Regions from separate parts of the Paenibacillus sp. FSL P4-0081 genome, predicted to be linked through region 4. Evidence: riboswitches for the same ligand, from Rfam matches in the RefSeq annotation. Region 4 holds a riboswitch; each other region holds the start of a gene.
What was found. A riboswitch is a leader RNA that binds a small molecule or an ion and turns the genes downstream of it on or off. The one in region 4 is predicted to bind thiamine pyrophosphate.

Region 1 (5,012 bases), 3.5 Mb from region 4:
ATCAGCGGCAGCAGAATTTCCAGGCTGCGCTTCTCGATGGCTTCATCAAGCGGTGCGGTGGCATCCTGATGCTCCAGCAGAAGCTTCAGCGCCTGCTCCGGCTGCTTAGTGACGAACTGCTGACCCTTGCGCGCAGCATTCATGAACTTCTGGAAATATTCCGAGGAATTCTGCAGACCCTGGTCACTTGCGACCAGCACCAGCTCATAATAATCAGGAACCCCGTAGTCAACAGGATTGAACGAACGCACAGGATGGCCTTCCTGCTCTAATATCAGCTGCTCATGGTTGATGAATCCGCCCATAATTCCATCCACACGCCCGGTGGAGAGGGCAGGGATAAGCTCAAAGCCGACGTCAATCAGCTTCAGGGAGGCGGGATCGCCGCCATCGGTTTGGATCATAGTGTGCAGCATGGCTTCATACAGCGGAATGGAGGAGTAACCGGCTTGCTTGCCTGAGAGCTCCCCGGGCCGGGTTATTCCGCTGTCTGCGGAAACCATGAGATGGTTCAGGGGATGCCGTACCAGAGCGGCAACGGATTTGACCGGAATCTGCTCTCCCCGGGCCATCAGCACCTGCGGCTGGTAGCTGAGGGCCAGATCGACTTGTCCGGCAGCTACCAGTTTCAGCGCGTCGTTGCTGTCGGCAGGCATCTGTATCTCAACATCAAGCCCCTCTTCGGCAAAATACCCCTCACTCTGTGCCGCATACAAAAAGGAATGAACGGCGTTCGGATACCAGTCGAGCATGATCGTCAGCTTATGGGCTGTACCGTCTGCGGCTGCCGCCGGAGCGGATGATGCCGATGATGAGCCGGAGCCAGCCGGCACGTTATTGCCAGCCGACCCGTTATTGCCGGCGCAGCCCGGCAGCACCAAAAGAACAGACAGGAGCAATACATAAGGCAGCAACTTATAAGGTTGAGTACTACGGGTGTAGTGATAACGGTTATAGCGGATTGGAGTCATGAATAACGTCCTCTTTTCTTCAGAAATAACTTCTCGAGAGTAGCAATACAAAGAAACAAAGTGATCCCAAGGGCGGACAACAGCACAACAGCGGCAAACATCTCGGCACTTTGCAGATTGCCGGCCATTCTCCGGCTGAAATAACCAAGCCCCCGGCTGCCTCCAAGCCATTCGCCGATGGTAGCGCCAATGACGCAGTACACCACCGACAGCTTCAGTCCGGAGAAAAAGGACGGCAGGGCCAGCGGAACAGCAGCCTTGCGGAGAATCTGCCAGCGGTTCGCGCCAAGCGTCAACAACAGCTCGCGGTACTGCTCCGTATTCTTGCCCAGCCCATCGTAGATGCCGACAACCACCGGGAAGAAGGCGGTCAGGAACACTACGGCAACCTTGCTCCACAAGGTATAGCCGAACCACATGATAAACAGGGGAGAGAGGGCAACCAGCGGAATCGTCTGGCTGATAATCAGCAGCGGATACAGCGCTTTGGCCAGCGGCCTGAACAGATGCATGCCCGTTCCCAGCAGACTGCCGCAGAAGACGGACAGAGCGAAGCCTGTTAGTACCTCAAGCAGCGTTGCAGGCAGGTGAACGCCGAAGAGTAAATGCCTGTCTTCCATCAGAGCAATCCAGATGGCAGTGGGAGCCGGCAGGATGAACGGAGGAATCAGCCCCAGCCGGGACACCGTTTCCCAGACCGCAAGAATCAGCAGCACAAGCAGAATAGCCGGGCTGTACTCCCGCAGCAATCTTCTATAGAAGACGGTTGTCATACAGCTTCAGCTCCAAATCCTGCCGCAGGGCAACAAACTGCGGTTCGTAATTCTGACTATGATGTCTGGGGCGGGGAAGACCGGTGATGAACTCCTGCATACCGCCCCCGGCACTGCCGGTCATCAGATAGATGCGGTCACTAAGCAGAAGCGCTTCTTCAAGGTCATGGGTAATGAACAGCACAGTCTTGTCCAGTCCTGACCATAATTCCAGCAGCCAGCGGTGAAGCTCCCGCTTGGTTATGGCGTCCAGTGCCCCGAACGGCTCGTCCAGCAGGAGCAGATCATTCCCGGCGGCAATGGTGCGGAGTACCGCAACCCGCTGGCGCATGCCGCCCGACAGCTCATGCGGATACGCAGCCCCCGAATCACCAAGACCGAACTGCTGCAGCATGCTGCGGATCTGAATAACGGCTTCCTCTTTGGAGCCGCTCCGCTTCAGTTCCCAGGGCAGCAGGCAATTGTCCAGTACGGTTCTCCAGGGCAGCAGGAGATCCCGCTGCGGCATATAGCCGACCTGGCCGAGCCGCTCCGAGGCGCTATTAGGCGGTTGCCCGTCCAGGGAAACCTCGCCGCTGCCGGGTTCCAGCAGGCCGGCGATAATCTTGAACAGCGTGCTTTTGCCGCAGCCGCTGGCACCCACGACGGAGATGAACTCGCCGCGGCGGACCTTCATGGAGATTCCGGAGAAGACCGGAGCCCTTGAAGCTGCGCCGAAAGAATAGGACAGGTTAGCGATGTTGATCATAGGATGGGGAAGCAAGCCTCCTTAGGGAAAAGTGATTACGCTACGAAAACAAGAAAGACCCATCCATTTCCGGAGGAAATGAATGGGCCTGAAGGTACAGTCAGTTTGCAAAGACGCGGAACCGCTGATACATTCTGCTCCACTTCCCTCCGCTGGTATGATCCAGATCAGGTTCCAAGGGTCCGGAGCTTAAGCTCCGTCTCAGTCGGCCGACTCCCCTAGTGAAATAACAGGTGCTATTGAATTCGTAATTGCTACTTAATATACCATAATTTCCCCGCTTGTAAAGAGCCTGTGCTCAGCGCTTGGAGAGGCCGGTGATGAACAACGCAACAATTCCCCGCGAGATTTCCTCTTTGGAGGAGCCGTTCCGTTTCTGTTCATACAGGTAAAGATCGGGACTAAGTACAGAGATCAGCGCTGTGGCAGCGAAGCGGGGATCGATCCCGATAATCTCTCCATTCGCGGATGCGCGGTGCAGAAGTTCACCCATAATCACCCCGAGCCGCTGGAAAAAAGGATGTTCGAACTGGGTAAGCTGCTTCTTGCCGGTGAATTCGGATTTGATCATGTTCAAGAGCTCCGCATATTGCTCAATGAAACCAACGACCTGCTCAATGCTGCTCTGCAGATGCGCGAGGGCAGCCGTTTCACCAGCGCTGGCAGCAAGCTGCTGTTCCATCCCCGACAGAAACTGCTCGGTGCTGTCCAGCAGCAGGGCCGAACAGATTTCGCCCTTATCAGTGAAGCGGCGGTAGAGCGATCCCTGCCCTATACCGGCCCGTTTGGCGATGCCGTACATACTGACAGCTTCGAGGCCGCTCTCGGTGAACAGCTGGCGGGCCGCCTCGAGTATCCGCTGCATATAAGGATCGGCGGGTTCTTTTGCAGCGATGTCTCTGTTCACTGTGTTATCTTTGTTCTCTGTGTTCTCTGTATTGTCCGGAGCTGCTGATGTTACAGGTTCAACTTCCGTTTCTGTTTTTTTCATGATATCCCCTTTCATATAAAGTAAATCCTGCCCATAATACAACATTTCCCTCATTCGATCGGCCTAAATCCCAAATTGTTGTATAAAATGCATTATTTCAGCTTGTTCAAGCAGTTTAGCAGAACTATTCTTGCATTTCATACAACAATCCATCCGGAAACCCGGCTATCCATGAATCAAAGCTGCAAAATATACAACATTTATGCCTACAGTGCGTCCTAAGAAATCTCTATTCTGCCGGTAAACGAATCAAGTGTGGGGAATTGGCGTATTCCGCTTGACACATCGGACAATTGTCCGTAGACTATGAAATGCGAACGCGGACAATTGTCCGTTCACTAATTATATAGACAAACCTGCCCGCAGGTCAACGTAGTTGAAGCGGACACTTCAGGAGGAGAAGGAGTATGGATCAGACCTTGAAGCAGGATGCCGATTTCCGGTTATCCGGCATTCTAGTTCCGCTGCTGGCGATTATTGCCGGCGTATTTATGGTCGTGCTGGATAGTACGGCAATGAATGTGGCATTGTCCAGACTGGTAGTGGATTTCAATACAGACCTGCATACGCTGCAGTGGGTCGTAACCGGGTATATGCTGGCGCAGGCTTCGGTCATTCCGCTGTCAGGCTGGCTGTCTGACCGGTTCGGGGCTAAGAACGTCTTTTTGACAGCTGTTATTGTGTTTACGATCGGCTCCATTCTGTGTGCAACGCCAAGCAGTGCAGAATGGCTGGTCGTTTTCCGGGTATTGCAGGGTCTTGGAGGGGGCTGTGTGCTCCCGGTCGGGATGGCTTATGTGTACAGACTGGCTCCGAAGAGTAAAGTCGGCGTTGTTATGGGGATTATGGGAATTCCCGTGCTGTTCGCTCCGGCGATTGGTCCTGTATTGTCAGGCTGGCTGGTGGAATACCACTCCTGGCGCTGGATCTTCCTGATTAATATCCCCATCGGTATTATCTGTGTGCTGATCGGGCTGCGAAAGCTGCCGAATGCGGCGAAGAACACCGTTCCCGGCATGGATAAATTCGGAATGGTGCTCGGACCACTGGCTTTTGCTTCACTCACTTACGGTGTAAGTCAGGGTGCGCAGAGCTGGACCTCGGACAAAACGCTAATCGGGTTATCTCTGGGAGCTGTTGCACTGATTGCCTTTGTCATTGCCGAGCTGCGTTCCAGGACCCCTTTACTGGAGCTGCGGATTCTGAAATCCGTGGATTTCACCACCGGAATTATTGTGCAGTGGATCGCCCAGTTCGGCTTATATGGTGCTTTATTTCTACTGCCGCAGTTTCTGCAGCAGGCCCGCGGCTTCGGCGCATTTGATACCGGATTGACCCTGCTGCCGCAGGCCATTGCTTCCGGGCTGATGATGCCAATTGCCGGAATTCTGTTCGACCGGATCGGGGTGCGCTGGCTGGTGGTTTGCGGACTCAGTCTGGTCTCTGGCGCCTTGTTTCAGTATTCCCATGTCGATCTGACCACCCAGAGCCGTGATCTCATTCTTCCGCTAATCATGTGCGGTGCAGGG
Region 2 (5,012 bases), 370 kb from region 4:
TGCAGGATTTCTCCGGATTTCCGGGAAATGTGACTCCCCATCGCAGACGGCAGGTCATCGGGAAATGTGAATAGCTAGGTTAAGCATACATGGGCCAAATAGCGGCGACTCACGTCAGAGGCTCTTGGCCTGCTCCTCGCGCATCCACAGCGAGAGCTGGCGCTTGAGCTGCAGGAACTCCGGCGCATCGGTGATTTCATCGCGGCGCGGACGCGGGAACGGCACATCTACGGTATGCAGGACGGAGCCGGGACGTCCGGAGAAAACATAGATGCGGCTGGAGAGCAGCAGCGCTTCTTCGATGTTGTGGGTGATGAACAGCACGGAGCGGCGGTTCTCCTCCCACAGCTCCAGCAGCCAGCGCTGCATCTGCTCGCGCGTCAGCGCGTCGAGTGCGCTGAACGGCTCGTCCAGCAGCATCAGCTCCTGCGGAGCGAGCATGGCCCGCAGGAAGGCGGCCCGCTGCTGCATGCCGCCGGACAGCATATGCGGATAAGCGCGCTCGAATCCGCCCAGGCCGACCTTGGCCAGCCAGTGGCGCGCGGCTTCGCGCGCCTCCGCTTGCGGCGCGCCCTGCAGCTCGGCGCCGAGCAGGACATTGTCCAGTGTGCTGCGCCACGGGAACAGCGCGGGCTGCTGCGGCATATAGCTGATCTTGCCGCGCTGCCCGGTAACCGGGATGCCGTCCATGCTGACGGTTCCGGCGTCCGGCAGCGTCAGGCCGCCGATAATGTGGAACAGGGTGCTTTTGCCGCAGCCGGAAGGACCGACAATCGAGACGAATTCCTGCGGCTCTACCGTCAGCGACACCTGATCCAGCACAGGCGTCTCCCGGCGGCGGTGCGTGAACGATTTGGAGACGCTGCTGACTTCAAGTGCAGGCGGTGCGCTTCTGGGCTCGTCAAGGCTGCTGCCGGGGACGTCCTTCTTGAGCTGTACAGTATTCGTGAGTGGAGACACTTCGGTCAGCTCCTTCTATATAGAATTTTTGTACTTAAGGCTTTATCTCAAACGTGCTCAGTATAGCGTGTATTGTTACCCTGTGCGTGTTAAGCTTCCTTGCGCGGTTTCCAGCGCACGAGCCATTTCTCCAGCAAGGCAATCAGTGCAAACAGCACCAGACTCAGCAGCACAATAATGACAATGGCCACGAACATCCGGTCCGTGCGGTAAGAGGCCTTCTGCAGCAGCATATAATAGCCGATCCCTTTGTCCGCGCCAATCCACTCGGCAACCACTGCGCCCATGACGGCATAGGTCGCGGAGATTTTGAGCCCTGAGAACAGGGAGGGCAGGGAGCCGGGTAGCTCCAGCTTGGTGAAGATCTGCCAGTTGCTTGCACCGGCCATTTTCATATAGTTCAACATTACCCTGTCGCTTTGCGCCAGCCCGCCCATGGCCGCTACGGCAACCGGGAAGAAGCAGACGAGGGTGATCAGGACGATTTTGGGCAGCAGGCCGAAGCCGAACCAGATAATCAGCAGCGGTCCAAGGGCAATGGAGGGCACATTCTGGCTGAGGATCAGCAGCGGGTAGAGCGCTCGCTTAAGCCAGGGCAGCAGATGGAGCAGCAGAGCCACAATGAGGCCGATGCCGGTGCCGACCGGGAAGCCGATCAGGGTCAGCCGCAGCGTTGCGGCCGTATGCGCCCAGATCCCGGAGGCATTGCCGCGTGATTCACGCGCGATATCGGACGGGCTGGGCAGCTGCCAGGCCGGGATATGGAACACCGATACCGCAATTTGCCATGCGCCCAGAAAAAAGATGACCGCCACAAGGGGCGGCCAGATTTGTCTCCAGGTGCTTCTCACGGCCGGTATTTCTCCGTCAGCTTGTCCATGCTGATGCCGCTGGGATTATGGGCGATCTTGATCTGGGAGATCACGCTCGGGCTGCCGGAGGCAATCAGTGCCTCATGCATCTGACGTACAACTTCCAGCAGCTCCGTGAGCTCGCCTTCCATGGTGGTATCAAGCGGATTCACCTGGTGTTTAACCCCCGACTTCTGAATTACCTCAATCGCAGTGTCCACGTAAGGGATCGAATCCTCATTGTTTGGAGCCTTGGGAATTACCTGAATGCTAAGCAGTGTATTAGCCATTTATTATTCATTCCTCTCATGTGAGTTAGTGTCATTACTATTCCAACCGGTGTTTATGGGCCTTCCGGCAAAAATTCATTCGTAAATGTACTTGCGGCATCGAGCGGTTTGTCCAGCAGCTTCAGGCCGTACATCCACTCGGCATAATTCTGCCAGATTTCTAGCTTCTGCTCACCCCAGCGGGCGGCATCGTCCTTGTATTTCGGGCTGAGCCATTTCTGGCTGGCCAGCACCAGCTCGGGATCAAGATCAGGCACGGCATCAGACAGGACCGTGGCCGCTTCTTCCGGATGGTCGATCGCGTATTGGTAACCTTTCGACGTAGCTTTGAGGAAAGCCTTCACCACTTCCGGATGCTCGGCGATTTCCTTCTCACTGGTGGTCAGCACCGGTGTGTAGTAATCCAGCTGCGGCGCATAATCCTTCAGGTACAGCATATCCAGCGGCTCGCCGCGCAGCTCGGCTTCGATCCCGGTCCAGGCGTAGAAGATCCAGGCAAAGTCGATATCGCGTTTCACCGCAGTGAAGAAGTCAGCTTCGCCGATATTCACCAATTTCACTTTGGAGACGTCTCCGCCATCGGGGTCCATGATGGCTTTCATAGCTGCTTCTTCCGCTGGAGAGCCCCAGCCTCCGTAGGTTTTGCCTTCGAAGTCTTTCGGCGTCTTAATGTTGCGGTCCTTCGGAGCGGCAAAGCCGGAGGTATTATGCTGAATGATAGCGGCGATGGAGACGAGCGGCACATCCTGCAGGCGGGCCAGGGTGAGCGCCTCCTGTGCACTGATGCCAAACTGGGCTTCACCGGAAGTAACCATGGTGTCAGATCCGGCAGCACCCGGCTGCACGATCTCCACGTCAAGACCTTCCTCCGCGTAATATCCCAGCTCCTTGGCGGTATACAGGCCGGTGTGATTCGTGTTCGGCGTCCAGTCCAGCGCAATCTTAACCGGGGTCAATTCTTTAGGCGCGTCGGTGGTACTGGCGGCTGCGGTTGCTTCAGGTGCAGCGGTGCTGTTCCCGGCGGCAGGTGTGCTGCCTCCGGCATTGCTGCCCGGGTTGACGTTCCCGTTGCCGCATCCGGCCATCACGAGCACAAGCATAGAGCTGAGCAGCAGCGGTAATACTTTTTTGACTCCCATTTCTCTTCTCTCTCCTTCCAGCAATCCCTAGTCTTCCAAAATTCAGAGTAACCCATACCAAAAAGCGCCCCGGAGACCGGGACGCCAGTTACTTGCGCAAGGTGAGTTCAACTTCAGGCCCATGAAGGGGCTCGGGGTTGAATGAAGATTCCTACGCTGGCATTATCCAGATCAGGTATAAGGGTCAGTATCTTGTGGGATACAATCTCAGCCGGCCAATTCCAGCACCCCTGGTTCTATGAAGTTCACGGGTATTGCTATGTTCTTACGGTGTATTATAGACGCCGCTCTTGCGGTTGTCCAGTCTCCCCGTCCTAATCTTCAAGCTTTAGCGGCAGAATCCAGGGGCCTTTGAGCAGGAATAGAGGCTCCGACATTCTAAAACGCAGCGTATCCGCGCCGGGCTCTGCATCCAGAAGAAGAGTCTTCAAGATTCTTGGGAATGTCTCGGTATCCTGCCAGCCGTATGAATATTTGTCCCCAGAACCCGGATAGCGGATGAAGAAATGCGTCAGTGACTTTGCCGCTCCCGGGTCAAATTTCACATCCACATCTACACTGACAGCCGTTTCGCTGCTGCGTTCAATGCGGGTGAATTCTACCGGGAAACCGGCAATTTCAGCGGTAATATGAAGGGGCGCACTCTCCCCGCTGGCGGGCAGCGGCAGAACGACCTCCCGGGAGAGTGCCTTTCGTTCCGCTATTTCGATGTAAGGGATGACGACCCTGTAAGACTGTTCTTCAGCTGATGCCAATTCCCGGAACGAGAACTCCGACGGGTAGACCATGGTTGAAGGAGGTTCAACCTTTGCTTTGACTCCCTCTGCATTCTCGACATACAGGCCATTCCAGGATACCAGCGGCTCCAATGAATAAGAATGGACGGCAGAGAACGAATCTGAAAGGGCCGGAACTAATTCAACGCGGACAAGTCCGTCATCCAGACGAACCGGAAAAGCCGTAATCCGCACATCCTGGTGCACATCGCTTGCGCCTAAATGCTGCAGATCATCGGCGGTCACCGGTGCTTGAAGCACCAGTGGCCCGACTGCTGCTGCATTGATATACAGAGTAACCGGTTCAGCGGTTTCAAGCTCCAAATTTCCGGGAAGTGCAGCACTGTAGCTTGCATACCAGTCTCCGGATGCAGAAGACCGCATATTGGAAGTAAAGGTATAACGGTCCCCTCCAATGTCTGCCTGAAATTCAGTAATGACGGGAGTCTGCTGTCCACGCAGCGTAATGGTCCCGCTGTTCTCCTGCAGAAGTACGGCATTGACTGTCAGCTTTCCCTTGCCTATGGAAGCAGTGTAGGGCTTCTCCAGAACATAAAGCTGACTGCCCGGGCTGCTCTCCAGAACCGTACCGAAGCCGGGCAGGAAGCTAAGGGCTTGCTTTAGACCTGCCTGGACGTCAGGGGAGAACGCCAGCAGGCCTGCGGCCATAAGGATCGCGGCCGCCGCCGCTCCAATAGCTGCCCGCCGCCGCGGCTTGCGGACAGCAGCAGGCAGTTCAGGCGCCGGTTCAGTCTGAATAAGGTCGAGGGTACGGCTCTTGATCCGCTCAAGCGAAGCAATCTCTTCTTTAGACCCGGGTACGGGGCTTGACTCAGGCTCCGACAGTAATCCGTCCAGTGCAAGTTCAGCCTCGCTGAATTCCAGAAGATCGAGCTGATCAAATATGCTTTTCTCGCCGCTGTTCATATCCTTTACCATGACCCGAGTTCCCCCTTTCCATCTTCGCCAGTCAGATGTATAGCCTGCTTCAGCATT
Region 3 (5,012 bases), 2.5 Mb from region 4:
ACTCGCAGGATTAAATTCCCCCAGGTACGGCCGAAAACGGGGAATGGACAAACCGATTTCGCACTCCGGATACTTGTCCTGTAAGTACCTGGCGTGCAGTGCAGTCGCGAGGGCCTCCTGACGCCATTCGTACATTCCCAGCAGGGCTCCGATATTTACCGAACGGAATCCGGCCAGGCAGCCACGCTCAGGCGCATCCAGTCGGTTGCGGTACACCCGCTTGGGACCCTTCACATGCAGCTGGCGGTAAGTCTCCTGATGATAGACCTCCTGATACAGCGTCAGACCGTCTACTCCTGCCTGTCTGAGGTCAGCGTATTCTTCGGTAGTGAGCGGATTCACTTCAATGCTGACTGAAGAGAAATAGCCGCGGAGCACCTCCACGCAGTCTTTCAGATAACTGACCGGACTTTCATTCCGGGATTCTCCGGTCAGAATCAGAATGTGGCGCAGCCCTGTGGCTGCGATTGTTTCCGCTTCCCGCCGGACCTCCTCCAGTGTCAGTTTTTTGCGCGGAAAATCATAGATAGAGCTAAAGCTGCAGTAGGTACAATGGTTGACGCAGAAATCAGCCAGATACATCGGTGTAAACAGCTGCATCACATGACCGAATTGCGTACGTGTCAATCTATGCGCCTTCTGCGCCATCTCTTCGAGGTAAGGCTCCGCTGCCGGTGACAGCAAAGCCATCAGCCCGTCCTCGTCCAGCCGCTCCAGACGAAGCGCCCGCTTCACATCAAGCGCAGTATACTGCTTCCATGCCCCCTCGTAGGGAAGCTTGTCCAGCCGTGTCAGCCTATCATAAAAGCTCATGTCCTTCCCCCCTCTTCATAAACAGCATCAGTCATGCCAGAAATCCGGTCAGCGGCGAAGAAGCTGCGGCTGTCTCTTCCACCGGCCCCAGCCCGGCCAGATAGGCCTTCCGCCCCGCCGACACCGCTTCGCGGAATGCCTCCGCCATCAGCTGCGGGTCCCGGGCGGTGGCAATTGCCGTATTCAGCAGCACAGCGGCTGCGCCCATTTCCATCGCCTCAGCAGCCTCGGAGGGTCTGCCAATACCGGCATCCACGATGATGGGCAGACCCGTTTCTGATATCAGAATCCGGATCAGCTCCTTGGTCTGCAGCCCGCGGTTAGAGCCGATTGGCGCTCCCAGCGGCATGACGGCTGCAGCTCCGGCCGCCTTCAGCCGGAGTGCGGCTGACAGATCAGGACTCATGTAGGGCAGAACTACGAAACCCTCCGCAGCTAGGATTTCCGTGGCTCGGATCGTCTCGGTATTATCAGGCAGCAGATATTTCTGATCATTGATAACCTCAATCTTCACCCAGTCTCCCAGCCCCGCTGACCTTGCCAGCCGGGCAATGCGTACCGCTTCCTCTGCGGTGCGCGCACCGGAGGTATTGGGCAACAGCGTCATGTGGGAAGGAATATGGCTGATAATATTGTCCTTGCTCTCCGGATCTACCCGGCGCAGGGCAACCGTAATGACCTGTGAACCCGAGCGGGCGATCACTTCGGGAATAAGAGTATTGCGGCTGTATTTTCCGGTCCCGATGAACAGTCTGCTCGTTAAAGTAACTCCTCCAATAATCAAAGGATCCTGCATCATATCGCCTCCTGTGATAAGTCGTTGCCTTTATCTTAATTGCGTATTGGCGTATTGGCGTATTGGCATTCTTGCATCTGCCGCACGCACAGTTACCAGTTACCTAGCCTCCGCCGACAAAATGAACCAGCTCAACTCGGTCACCTTCATTCAGCAATGTATCTTCATAAACCTCTCTGCCGGCAAGCTCACCATTCAGCTCCACAATAACCAGCTTCCCGGTCCACTCAGGCCGGGCCAGAAGATCAGCCAGCGTCCGGCAGCTCTCTTCATACCATCCTCTGCGTCCGTTAACGGTCAAATTCATTCCAGTTCACCTCCTTTGCCCGGTATGGGGGTCATTCAGGACTTCAGCATATGCTGCAGCCTGAACGGATGATCTGTAAGCCTCAGCGGCGCCAGCAGGATCCGTCGCTCCGCATATCCCGGACATTACGGCTATTCCGGCAGCCCCCTTCGACAGAACGATTCCGGTATTGCCCGGTGTGATGCCTCCGATAGCAATCAGCGGTATACTGCTGGAGCGGACAGCCACTTCCAGCTGCTCCAGGCCCCGTTCCCGCTGTCCGGGCTTGCAGGCCGTGGGAAATACATGTCCATACAGACAAAAGTCCGCTCCCTGCTGTCCGGCGCGTGCCGCTTCCTCCGGGGAATGCACCGACCTGCCCAGCCGCAGGCCCGGGGCAATACCGCTCGCCTTGGCAGGCGGCAGGCTGTGCCAGGCCAATTGGACGCCGGCTGCCCCTGCTGCCAGAGCCACATCAATCCGGTCATTAATAACCAGCTTTGAGGGCGGAACCCCCGCTTGCAGCAACCGCTCTGCGGCAGCCAGAAGCTCAAGTGCGGACAGGGCTTTTTCCCGGAGATGGATATAATCCACCATGGTATGTACAGCAGCAGCCAGTCCGGCAAACTGCTCCGGATTCAGCCTCCCGTCCGAGATCAAATGGATTTCTTTCAGCACCTTCACCTTCCCTTCTATACGGCATTCCTGAAAATACAAAAAGACCGCCCCCTGTATCAGGAAGCAGTCCGGAATATAAGCAGGAATACCGGGTAATCCGTTACCCCCGCTGCATTATTCATTCTCCACTTCCCTACGCTGGTATAAACCAGATCAGGTTCAAAGGGTCCGAACAGATATGTCCGTCTCAGCCTTGCGGCACCCCTAGTGATCGTTCATATTCTATTGTTCTTGCAGTTTGTATATTAGCATATTATTCCTGTAAGAGCTATTCTTTAATAGATTCAATTATTAAGTCCAGCGGGTTTAAGCGGCAAAAAAGCCAGCCTTCCGGCTGACTTTTCATCTGTTGAACGTTTGATTCTTTAAACCAGTATAAACTTATCCGGCTTACAAAGCAGTGCCAATGGTCAGCCGTTAACGATCTCGCCGCCGTTAACATGCATGACCTGACCGCTCACATAAGAGGAATCGTCGGAGGCCAGATATACATAAGCCGGTGCCAGCTCTTCAGGCTGTCCCGGACGCTTCATCGGCTGGGTGCCGCCGAATTCACTGACCTTCTTCGCGTCAAACGTAGACGGAATCAGCGGCGTCCAGATCGGTCCCGGTGCTACCGCGTTCACGCGGATGCCTTTGTCTGCGAGATTCATCGACAGGGAGCGGGTGAAGCTGAGAATTGCTCCTTTGGTGGACGAATAGTCCAGCAGCTGCGGGCTGCCGCGGTACGCCGTGATAGACGTAGTGTTGATGATCGTGGAGCCTTTTTTGAGATGGGGCATCGCTGCCTTGGTCAGATAGAACATGGAGAATATATTCGTCCGGAACGTCCGCTCCAGCTGCTCGGCGGTAATGTCCTCAATGGTCTCCTGCGGATGCTGCTCTGCCGCATTGTTAATCAGGATGTCCAGCTTGCCGAGTCCCTCAATGGTTTTATTAATCAGATCCTGACAGAAGGCCTCAACCCCGATATCACCGGAGATCAGAATACACTTCCGCCCCTCCTGCTCCACCTGGCGCTTGGTTTCTTCCGCATCTTCATGCTCATTCAGATAGGATATCACTACATCTGCGCCTTCTTTGGCAAAATGAACGGCAACCGCACGACCGATTCCGCTGTCCCCTCCGGTAATGAGTGCGGCCTTGCCCAGCAGCTTGCCTGCTGCCTTGTAAGCTGAGGTTTCAAACTCCGGAAGCGGGTTCATCTCGCTTTCAATTCCGGGCTGCTGGTCCTGTACCTGCGGAGGCAGGGTTTTGACGGGTTGTTTGCTGGTGTCTGGCATAATCCATTCTCCTTTCGCTGTACCGTTATACTGTTTTTACTAATCATGTTAGGTTGGCTAAAAGTCTGGTGTTTATGCATCATACTTGCCTAGCAAAAATCGCTTTACGTTATTTTACTTACCACATAGGGAAGCCGGCCAAACAGAAAATCTTGAGTCCAACGCGTTCCCGCTCCATTTTAGAGCCTGCAGAAGGAGAGTTATCCTCATGTCCAAAAAATCAAAAAGCATCATCGTTGCCGTCAAAGGTGTCATCCTGTATCAGGGCAGAATCCTCATCGTCAAGCGGGCTGCCGCCGATTCTGCAGGTGCCGGAAGCTGGGAATGTGCCGGAGGCAAAATCGAATTCGGTGAAAGCCTGGAGGCTGCACTGGAAAGAGAAATTCTTGAGGAAACCGGACTGGCGGTTACGACAGAACGTATCCTTTATGCGGTGACCCTGCTCACTGACCCTGCTAGACAGGTAGTGATTATCACCTATTTATGCCGCGCAGCCCGTGGCGAAATCCAGCTCTCGGAAGAGCATACCGATTACCGCTGGTGCACCGTGAGCGAAATGAACGCCCTGCTGCCGCCGCAGATTATCGCTGACTTTCAGGAGCACGGCATTTTTGAGCTGGAAGGGTTGTTACGGTAAGTAATGAACGGTTTCTACAAGAATATTATATATATCCGGACATTTTTATATCCTATACTTTCTCTTGGAAGACAACCATCTTCACTGGAGGGTTCACTATCTGCCATGGGAAATGAAAATGAGATTATACGATTGACTAACGCGACGTTAATCGACGGAACGGGGCGCCAGCCGCTGTACAATGCAAGCATTGAAATTGTTAATGGCCGGTTCGGCATGATTGCCGGGCAAGGGAGCAGCGGGCTGGAGCATGACTCAGTAACGGAGATAGATCTTGAGGGGCTTGTGGTCCTGCCGGGATTTATTCATACCCATGCACACACCAGCTACAAATTCATACAGAACGAGCCTCTTCACGGGTACCATAAGGAATATTTAGCCGCCTGTCTCTCAGAAGGAATAACCACGATCCGTGACGAGGGGATGACTACAGCCGCAACGCTTGACGATGTGACGGCACACACACAAGCGCTGGACCGCGGATCTTTTCCCCGAATAATCACAACCGGCAAAGTCTTC
Region 4 (5,012 bases):
TGACCGAATGTCATTTCTATATGGCTAATAATTACGCCAATATGGAAAGCTTTGAAGAGGCGGAGCGTTCGCTGGTCACGTATCTGGAAGAGGATGCCAGCGGCGAGTTCATGGCCGAATCCGAAGAGCTGATGGAGCTGCTGCAATATGAGCTGAACCGTCCTGCTCCGCTTGTGCGGATCCGCAGCCGTGAGGGTGTGGTCGAGCATGACCGGGCCCGCAGTCTGCTGGAGGAGGGCAAGTTTCCCCAGGCCGTAGAGCTGCTGGAAGAGATCATTGCGACCTCGCCGGACTTTCTGGCTGCGCATAATAACCTGGCCCTCGCTTATTTCTATATGGGCCGGTTTGCCAAAGCGAAGGAATGCCTGAACGAGGTGCTGAAGCAGGACCCCGGTAATCTGCATGCGCTCTGCAATATGGCGATCTTCCTGCAGTATGCAGGTGACAAGGAGCAGTTGGATTCTCTGCTGGGCATGCTTGAAGCCACTGTGCCTTTTCATCAGGAGCATGTATTCAAAATGGCCACGACGATGGGCATCCTGGGCAGACATACTGCAGCATACAGCCACTTCCGGCGTCTGCTGAAGGATGAAGAGGTCGCCGGAGACGCCGGCCTGTATCATTACTGCGCAGCAGCGGCCAGCAACAGCGGCCTCTACACTGAAGCCCTGCGCTGCTGGAGACAGGCTGCGAAGCTGGACCCTGAGTCGGCCGTGCCGGCATTCTTCCTGTCCCAGCTCCAGCAAGCCCGGGGAGAAGACAGACCTATGCCTGCTGTCAGCTATAATTACCAATTGCCTTTCCAGGAGCAGCTTAAGCAGTGGAAGGGGAATACAGGCAAGTTCACCGAAGAAGTACGGAACAATCCGCTGCTGCGCGCCTCGTTCTTCTGGGCGCTGCGCTACGGCGATTCCTCCACGAAGCTCCAGGTGACCGAAGCCCTGCGCTGGATTGAGGATGAGGAGATGTCCGAGGTACTGCGCGGAGTTCTGGAGCATCAGCCGCTCCAGGAGGACCGGCTGCAGGAGGCGGCGCTGTTCAGCCTGCAGCGGCTGATTGGAGAGAATCTGGAAGAAGCTGCAGCTCCTGAGGAAGAGCCGTTGCAAGCGGCTTCCAGCCCCAAGGGCCCGGCTGAATGGAAGGAAGACTGGCAGCGGATTATCGATCATACGGTGGCCATGATGGACCGGAGATATGATGCTGTGCAGAAGAAGGATGCAGAGTTTATCTGGAAGCAGTTCATCGGCAGCCTGTATCCGGATGTACCGTTATTCCGCAATGACGGCGGCTGGTGTGCGGCACTGGAGTATCTGACTGCCAGGCTGCACGGGCGTCCGGTCACCTTCCGCGAGGCGGCACAGCGTTACGGCGTCTCGGTCTCCATGGTAAGCCGCTATGCACGGCGGATCGACAGTGAATGCGATACCCAGGGCATGCTGCCGGGAACGGACGGCTTGTCGCCGTCCACCAACAATATTTGAACCCTTTTTTCAAATATAAGAATCTATACGTTTCTCACGATAACTTATCCTTATATTTCTCGCTGAAACGGTACCGTCTTAATAAAAGGACGATAAAGCCGTTTCCACTTGTAAATACAAACCTACTTGTAAGGAGGCCAATGTAATGTACAAAACGATTGTAATCGGAACAGGCCCGGCCGGGCTGACTGCCGCGATTTATCTGGCGCGCGCGAACCTGAGCCCGCTCGTAATTGAAGGCTTGCAGCCGGGAGGACAGCTGACAACGACGACAGAAGTGGAGAACTTTCCAGGCTTCCCTGAAGGAATTCTGGGTCCTGATCTGATGGACAACATGCGTAAGCAGGCCGAACGCTTCGGCGCTGAATTCAAGAATGGCTGGGTGGAGTCGGTTGACTTCTCACAGCGTCCGTTCAAGGTGACTGTAGACGGAATGGGTGTACTGGAAGCGGAGTCGGTCATTATTTCGACCGGCGCCTCCGCCAGATACCTGGGTATCCCGGGCGAGCAGGAGAATGTAGGACGCGGGGTCAGCACCTGTGCGACCTGTGACGGATTCTTTTTCCGTAACAAAAAAATTGTCGTGGTCGGCGGCGGCGATTCCGCGATGGAGGAAGCCAGCTTCCTGACCCGCTTTGCTTCCAGCGTAACGCTGGTGCACCGCCGTCCGGAGCTGCGTGCTTCGAAGATCATGCAGGACCGCGCACGCGACAACAGCAAGGTGTCATGGGCACTGAACCGCACGCCGCTTGAGGTAACCGTCGGCGATACCGGAGTTAAGGGCATCACCGTCCTTAACAATGAGACGGGACTTACCGAGCTGGTGGAAGCGGATGGTGTATTTGTCGCTATCGGACATACACCGAATACCGCTTTCTTAGGCGGGCAGATTAACACCGATGCCAATGGCTATATAGTGGTTAACCCGGGCACCACAGAGACGAATATTCCCGGCGTATTCGCTTGCGGCGACGTGCAGGATACGCGTTACCGTCAAGCCATATCGGCAGCCGGAACCGGCTGTATGGCCGCCATGGATGCCGAGAAGTTCCTGGAAGGCACGATGGTGCATGACTGGAGCGAATCGCTCGATAAATAACCGGAGAAGGTTCTTGTTATTTACGGGTTTACAAAAAAATCCTATACCAGTAGAATGTATTTAATTAGATAAGATACCCACTAGGGGAGCCTGAATAGGCTGAGACGGGAAAAGTGAATTTCCGGACCCTTGAACCTGATCTGGATCATACCAGCGTAGGAAAGTGGAGTCGGACCTTTTTTTGAATACAGTCTTATTGGGCTGTTCCTTTGATAAAGCCGCTCCAGGTGGAGCGGCTTTTTGACTTGCAAGAATTCAGATGCCTTGTGCTATACATGATTCTTCGGCTCAGTCTGCTGCGTGAAATCTTATCTGATTGGCTCATAGAGCGAAGAGGAGGAGATTAGAATGCCAGAAATGATGAAGAACGAAGAGGTGGACCTTTCCCGATTTCCTGCAAGCCGCAAAGTGTATGTAGAGGGCTCGCGCCCGGATATTCAGGTTCCGATGCGGGAGATCAGCCTCAGCAGAACCGAGGGCGTTGCCGGGGAAGAGGAGAACGAACCGCTGCGTGTCTATGACACAAGCGGAATTTACACCGATGCTGCGCAAGAGGCTGACATTCGGAGGGGGCTGCCGCCGCACCGTTTATGCTGGATTGCGGAGCGTGGCGATTCGGAGGAATACACCGGAAGAGCTGTGCAGCCGCAGGATAATGGAATCCGCAGGGGCGGGCCGCCCGCAGAGGCTTATCCAGGGCTGCAGCGGAGTCCCCTGCGGGCACATGCGGGCAACAATGTTACCCAGCTGCATTATGCGCGGCAAGGGATCATTACTTCGGAAATGGAGTATATCGCGATCCGCGAGAATACCCGGCCGGAATTCGTAAGGGATGAGGTGGCCGCCGGACGGGCCATTATTCCGGCAAACATCAATCATCCCGAGAGCGAGCCGATGATTATTGGCCGTAACTTCCTGGTTAAGATCAATGCGAACATCGGAAATTCTGCGGTGTCTTCTTCTATTGAAGAGGAAGTGGAGAAGATGCGGTGGGCAACCCGCTGGGGGGCCGACACCATCATGGACCTCTCCACCGGCTCCAAGATTCATACCACCCGTGAATGGATTATACGCAATTCTCCTGTGCCTGTCGGCACGGTGCCCTTATACCAGGCGCTCGAAAAGGTGAACGGCATAGCCGAGGATTTAACCTGGGAGCTCTATCGCGACACGCTGATTGAGCAGGCGGAGCAGGGGGTCGATTACTTTACCATTCATGCCGGGGTGCTACAGCGCTATATTCCGCTGACTGCCGGAAGAATGACGGGAATCGTATCACGGGGCGGCTCGATTATGGCCGCTTGGTGCCTTGCCCATCAGCAGGAGAACTTTCTGTACACACACTTCGAAGCTATATGTGAGATTATGAAGACGTATGATGTGGCCTTCTCTCTGGGGGACGGACTTCGTCCGGGTTCTATTGCAGATGCCAATGACGAAGCTCAATTCGCTGAGCTGGAGACACTGGGAGAGCTGACAGCGCTGGCCTGGAAGCACGATGTTCAGGTAATGGTTGAGGGCCCGGGGCATGTGCCGATGCACAAGATTAAGGAGAATATGGACAAGCAGCTCGAGATTTGCCGGGAAGCCCCTTTTTACACCCTGGGTCCGCTCACTACCGATATTGCACCCGGTTATGATCATATCACTTCAGCCATCGGGGCGGCGATGATCGGCTGGCTCGGGACGGCTATGCTGTGTTACGTTACACCCAAGGAGCATTTAGGTCTGCCTAACAAGAATGACGTGCGCGAGGGAGTCATTACCTACAAGATCGCTGCACATGCCGCAGACCTCGCCAAGGGGCATCCGGGTGCACAGGACAGGGATAATGCGCTGTCCAAGGCACGGTTCGAGTTTCGCTGGCGAGACCAGTTCCATCTCTCTCTGGACCCGGAAAGGGCGCTGGAGTATCATGATGAGACGCTTCCTGCGGAGGGGGCGAAGCAAGCTCATTTCTGCTCTATGTGCGGTCCTAAATTCTGCAGCATGCGGATTTCGCATGATATCCGTAATTCCTACAGATTGAGCAGGTCGCTGTAAAAAGGCAAGTCTCCTATAGCTATTTCCCTGCTGTCCCATGCTGTAAAAGGCGTGAGGGCAGCTTTTCTTATGCGCGAATAGCACAAGATTCTTCTCCCTATTATGTGAAACCATGCACAACCGTTGGCGTAAATAGCATTATCCAAGTATAGGGAGTGAATCGAATGAGGAACAAAGACTGGCTCAAGGAAAGCGAACGTTTCAATGAAGCGGCTGAATACTATGATAGGTATAGACCCAGTTATCCATTCGCCCTGATTGAGCAGATTGTACAAGAAGCCTCTCTGACTAAGGAGTCCAGAATTCTTGAGATCGGTGCCGGGAGCGGTAAAGCCTCCGAATTATTCCTGGACCGCGGGTATGAGCTGCTATGTATTGAACCGGGCCCA

Region 1: another riboswitch for thiamine pyrophosphate. It lies ahead of P40081_RS15745 (ABC transporter ATP-binding protein); the one in region 4 lies ahead of thiC (phosphomethylpyrimidine synthase ThiC).
Region 2: another riboswitch for thiamine pyrophosphate. It lies ahead of P40081_RS02360 (ABC transporter substrate-binding protein); the one in region 4 lies ahead of thiC (phosphomethylpyrimidine synthase ThiC).
Region 3: another riboswitch for thiamine pyrophosphate. It lies ahead of P40081_RS10990 (thiamine phosphate synthase); the one in region 4 lies ahead of thiC (phosphomethylpyrimidine synthase ThiC).

The regions. Positions count from the first base shown of each region.
Region 1 is NZ_CP009280.1:3,702,973-3,707,984, forward strand. It holds gene P40081_RS15735 (ABC transporter substrate-binding protein) at 1-971, opposite strand, end outside; gene P40081_RS15740 (ABC transporter permease) at 968-1,744, opposite strand; gene P40081_RS15745 (ABC transporter ATP-binding protein) at 1,725-2,507, opposite strand; TPP riboswitch at 2,620-2,722, opposite strand; gene P40081_RS15750 (TetR/AcrR family transcriptional regulator) at 2,791-3,483, opposite strand; gene P40081_RS15755 (DHA2 family efflux MFS transporter permease subunit) at 3,891-5,012, shown strand, end outside.
Region 2 is NZ_CP009280.1:529,794-534,805, forward strand. It holds gene P40081_RS02345 (ABC transporter ATP-binding protein) at 115-960, opposite strand; gene P40081_RS02350 (ABC transporter permease) at 1,050-1,811, opposite strand; gene P40081_RS02355 (thiamine-binding protein) at 1,808-2,101, opposite strand; gene P40081_RS02360 (ABC transporter substrate-binding protein) at 2,155-3,240, opposite strand; TPP riboswitch at 3,372-3,482, opposite strand; gene P40081_RS02365 (hypothetical protein) at 3,555-4,955, opposite strand; gene P40081_RS02370 (sigma-70 family RNA polymerase sigma factor) at 4,949-5,012, opposite strand, start outside.
Region 3 is NZ_CP009280.1:2,611,857-2,616,868, reverse strand. It holds gene thiH (2-iminoacetate synthase ThiH) at 1-813, opposite strand, end outside; gene P40081_RS11000 (thiazole synthase) at 845-1,609, opposite strand; gene thiS (sulfur carrier protein ThiS) at 1,713-1,916, opposite strand; gene P40081_RS10990 (thiamine phosphate synthase) at 1,923-2,612, opposite strand; TPP riboswitch at 2,687-2,789, opposite strand; gene P40081_RS10985 (SDR family oxidoreductase) at 2,984-3,856, opposite strand; gene P40081_RS10980 (NUDIX hydrolase) at 4,065-4,493, shown strand; gene P40081_RS10975 (amidohydrolase family protein) at 4,599-5,012, shown strand, end outside.
Region 4 is NZ_CP009280.1:159,480-164,491, forward strand. It holds gene P40081_RS00795 (tetratricopeptide repeat protein) at 1-1,481, shown strand, start outside; gene trxB (thioredoxin-disulfide reductase) at 1,627-2,580, shown strand; TPP riboswitch at 2,653-2,759, shown strand; gene thiC (phosphomethylpyrimidine synthase ThiC) at 2,929-4,623, shown strand; gene P40081_RS36070 (class I SAM-dependent methyltransferase) at 4,788-5,012, shown strand, end outside.